One region of the Paenibacillus sp. KN14-4R genome, then DNA from elsewhere that is predicted to be linked to it. Evidence: riboswitches for the same ligand, from Rfam matches in the RefSeq annotation. Region 1 holds a riboswitch; the other holds the start of a gene.
The links. Region 1 has a riboswitch for FMN ahead of ribD (bifunctional diaminohydroxyphosphoribosylaminopyrimidine deaminase/5-amino-6-(5-phosphoribosylamino)uracil reductase RibD). Riboswitches for the same ligand answer to the same signal wherever they lie in the genome.

Region 1 (2,191 bases):
AACGAGGATAACCGGATAGGCAAAAATCCTCCCCGAACTGCTCCACTTTAAGGCGCTCCAAACGCAGCGCATCCTGCATCCGCTCATATCCACGGAAAGTGAAGTTTGCAGGCGCAGTATCGCCGCCAATGATGATGGGTGCATAGAACAGCACCATCTTATCAATGAGGCGCGCTTCCAGCATCGCGCCGTTCAGCCCTCCGCCTCCTTCCAAGAGGATGGAGGCGATGTCCCGCTTGCCCAGCTCACGCAGGGCAAGGGAGAGATCCACATGCGCGCCATCGCCGCATGTGATCACCTCTACGCCGAGCGCTTCCAGCTCGGCGCGACGCTCTGCTGACGCACCTGCGGTCGTCAGCACGAGGGTGCGCTGCATGGCTTGGCCCTGCAGCGCCTTTGCCGACGGCGGCGTGCTAAGCGCGCCGTCGACGAGCACGCGTACCGGCTGCAGCGCCGGTACGGACAATCTTGCGCTGAGCGACGGATCGTCAGCGCGAACCGTTCCCGCGCCAACCATGATCGCGCCATGCTGATGGCGCAGCATGTGCACGTAGGCGCGTGCAGCCTCGCCGGTGATCCACTTGGAATCACCGGTTTTAGAGGCGATCCGGCCGTCTAGTGTGGCGGCCGTCTTCAATGTCACCCATGGCATGCCAGTGACAATAAATTTGTTGAACACTTCATTAAGCTGCGCTGCTTCCTCTGCGAGCAAACCTGCTCTCACTTCAATACCCGCTTCACGCAAACGCTGAATACCAGTACCTGCTACGCGTGGGTTAGGATCAACACTCGCGACAACAACTCGCTTAATACCACGATCAATAAGTGCATGGCTGCATGGTGGCGTTTTTCCATAGTGTGAACAAGGCTCTAACGTCACATACGCTGTACTCCCAGCAGCCTCATTACCCGCCATCTGTAACGCATGAATCTCAGCATGAGCCTCACCCCTGCGAAGATGAGCGCCCATTCCGACAATACGTCCATCCTTAACAAGCACACAACCCACAACTGGATTAATTCCCGTCTGACCTTGTGCACTGCCTGCAAGCTGAAGCGCCAGACGCATATAATACTCATCACTTAGAATGTCCATGTTAGCACCTCCATTCACATGAAAAATAGCAGGGGAACGATTTCACCTTTACAAAACGGAGGCGTTTCTGGAAGTCACGCTTGCAAAGCAACACAAAAAGCCCCGTTAAGCGAACGGGGCGGATTCACTGTTAATATTTTTAAAAACGGCAAACAAAGGCAGACATCCACTAGGGATTACGCCTTACATGTGAAAAAAAGCGCATAGAAATGCCATTGCTTTTTCACCGCTTTGTTACCGTATTTATTCCCCTTCTCCCATCCAGACTATACTGTCGGTTCCGGAATTTCACCGGATCAACCGCTTGATCTTTAGAAAATAATTATCTAGTGATCAGCGGGTCACGGACTTTGCTTGTAAATAACACCTACCAAGCATCACCGCCGGTCGGGAATTTCACCCGGCCCCGAAGGTTCATAAATGTATGATCTCCCCTGCATTCTAACATCGAGGCATACAAAAAGCAAGGAAGCTTGTTACTGTCCCAAAAGCCGATAAAGCCAAAAAAGCCCTGAGCCGCAAATACAGCAACTCAGAGCTTAAATGATGATCGAACTTAAACTTCTTCGATAACAATCGATTCGATTACGTCGCGACCTTTGAATGTATCTACAATTTCCATGCCCTTTGTTACCTTACCAAACACGGTATGTTGACCGTCTAAGTGTGGTTGTGCTTCGTAACAAATGTAGAATTGGCTTCCGCCTGTATTGCGGCCAGCATGTGCCATTGCAAGAGTTCCACGCTCATGTTTGTTTGGATTGATTTCACAGTTGATTGTGTAGCCAGGACCACCAGCACCCGTACCATTTGGGCAGCCGCCTTGTGCTACGAATCCAGGAATAACACGGTGGAAGTTCAGACCGTTATAGAAACCTTGGTTTACTAATTTCTCGAAATTTGCAACTGTATTGGGAGCATCCTTTTCAAAAAGCTCGATAAGAACCTCTCCGCCGTCTTTCATTGTCACTTTTGCTTGTTTAGTCATTATGTGATTCACTCCTTATGTATAATTGGGATGAGTTCATTTTACACGATTCTATCAAGCTGTACAAATCGCATAGTAATCAATGCTTCTTACATGAACAAACCCGC
Region 2 (2,191 bases), 370 kb from region 1:
TCCTCTGGCCAAGTATCTAATTGTTTGAATGCTAATGCAAACTTCATAATCGTTTCTTCGCCTTGTATGTAGGGCTTCTCGATTTCATTCGCAAGCACTTCTGCAGGTTGATTTAATGCTTCTTGGATTGCAGTTAAACTTCCAATATGATCGATATCTTGATGCGTGAGAATAATCTTGCTTAATTTTTGAAAATCAGCTCCCACCTTCGAAATGGTATCTTGGAATAGTTGAGCTTGACCAGGATATCCAGTATCCACAAGGATCATTGTTTCTTGATCCCAGATCAATGTGGGGTGAATGATTGAAGGCTGACCTGCTACATTTGCTTCCAGTTCGAGTGTTTCTAATCCATTCGCGATTTTCATCTAAATCCCTCCGAGTATCATGTTATTTCTTAGCTCATCGATGAGGCCTATTAGATATAATAGAGGGTTTTATCGGTAATTACAACAAATATTTAATCATAACATATATTTAATAAAAAGTCAATAGATATATTATATTTACTTTGCAATGAAAAAGTACCTTGTCGGTATTTCAAATTCTATGCTACAATGCTAGCTAAATGAATATGGACCTTTGGGGCAGGGTGAAATTCCTGACCGGCGGTGATGGTTCCCGAGAACCTCAGCCCGCGACTCATTATTTGGTAGTAGTTCAGATAATGACTGACTTGGTGTACATTCCAAGGCCGACGGTATAGTCCGGATGGGAGAAGGTCAAAGCGAGTAGGTGCTAGATTTGTTGTGTCCAAAAACACATCGACTAGTACTTAGCTTGTTTGAATGCGCCCCGTTATCGTAATTTGATGACGGGGTGTCTTTCTTTCGAAGTGTCCAATTCAAAAACCAAGAAAGGTTGTTGAATATGGAAGAAATCATGGGTAAGCAGAAGTCTGTGCATGCTGAACATGCCGCAAGTCGTAAGTTGAATGGAGTATGGCTCGTCGTACTTGGAGCCGCAATGTGGGGTGTGGATCCTCTTTTCCGAATTTTATTGCTAAAATCATTCACATCGACGCAAATTGTATTGCTGGAGCATATCTTGCTCATGGTTTATGCACTACCTGTTCTTTGGATTCATCGTGCTGAACTTCGTAAATTAGCATTGCGGCATGTGTTTGCGATCCTGTTTATCTCATGGGGTGGATCGGCGATTGCTACAATTATGTTCACTTCAGCATTCGCGCATGGGAATCCGAACACTGTCTTATTACTTCAGAAATTACAGCCATTATTTGCGATTGTGATGGCTCGGTTTGTACTCAAAGAAACTTTGCCTAAACGTTTCCCTGTGCTGCTAATCGTTGCACTTGGTGGTACGTATTTGCTCACATTTGGATGGTCAGGTTCTGGCGGCAGCTTTGCTGAAGTAGCTGGAGTCAGCGGATTATTGTCAATTGGAGCTGCTGTACTATGGGGTGGTTCAACGGTTATGGGGCGAGTATTACTTAATAAAGTAAGCTTTGAATCCGTTACGGCATTACGTTTTGCTGCTGCATTGCCCCTGTTGCTTGTTACTTCTTGGATAGAACCTAGTACTTGGGTAATGCCAACAAACTTAGGGGACTGGGCTTCTGTGAGCGGTAGTTTATTGCTGCAAGCGTTCCTTCCGGGATTGCTTAGCTTGTTGCTGTACTACAAAGGCCTATCTAATACCAAAGCGTCTTATGCGACGCTTGCAGAACTTTCTTTTCCAGCGGTGGGCGTACTTGTGAACTGGATTGTGTTCCAACAGGCACTTACAACTTCACAGCTAGTAGGTTTCGTGCTCATTTGGGGTGCAATCGTTAGCTTATCCCGTCAGAAGTAAAGCGGAATGGCTGTGCGGGTAGATAATATTCCTAATTTGTGTACAATAAAAGATATAGCACAGATAGGAATGGAGTCCAACGCATGAAAAAGTTCAAGAAATTCTACATTGAGATTACGAGTGTATGTAATCTTGCTTGCACCTTCTGTCCACCGACACAAAGGCAAGCTAATTTTATTAAGATAGATGCTTTTACGAAAAGATTAGATGAAGTTAGGCCGCATACGGACTTTATATATTTACATGTTAAAGGGGAGCCGCTGCTGCACCCCAAGATCGATGAATTGCTGGATATCAGCCATGAAAAAGGGTTGAAAGTCAACATCACGACGAACGGTACGTTGCTGCAAAAGAACAAACACAAGCTCTTGGCTAA

Region 2: another riboswitch for FMN. It lies ahead of ACSBOP_RS12160 (DMT family transporter); the one in region 1 lies ahead of ribD (bifunctional diaminohydroxyphosphoribosylaminopyrimidine deaminase/5-amino-6-(5-phosphoribosylamino)uracil reductase RibD).

The regions. Positions count from the first base shown of each region.
Region 1 covers NZ_CP197466.1:2,880,958-2,883,148, forward strand. The annotation lists gene ribD (bifunctional diaminohydroxyphosphoribosylaminopyrimidine deaminase/5-amino-6-(5-phosphoribosylamino)uracil reductase RibD) at 1-1,096, opposite strand, end outside; FMN riboswitch at 1,342-1,514, opposite strand; gene ACSBOP_RS14050 (peptidylprolyl isomerase) at 1,653-2,084, opposite strand; gene ACSBOP_RS14055 (GNAT family N-acetyltransferase) at 2,139-2,191, opposite strand, start outside.
Region 2 covers NZ_CP197466.1:2,513,988-2,516,178, reverse strand. The annotation lists gene ACSBOP_RS12165 (MBL fold metallo-hydrolase) at 1-368, opposite strand, end outside; FMN riboswitch at 575-727, shown strand; gene ACSBOP_RS12160 (DMT family transporter) at 871-1,815, shown strand; gene ACSBOP_RS12155 (radical SAM/SPASM domain-containing protein) at 1,899-2,191, shown strand, end outside.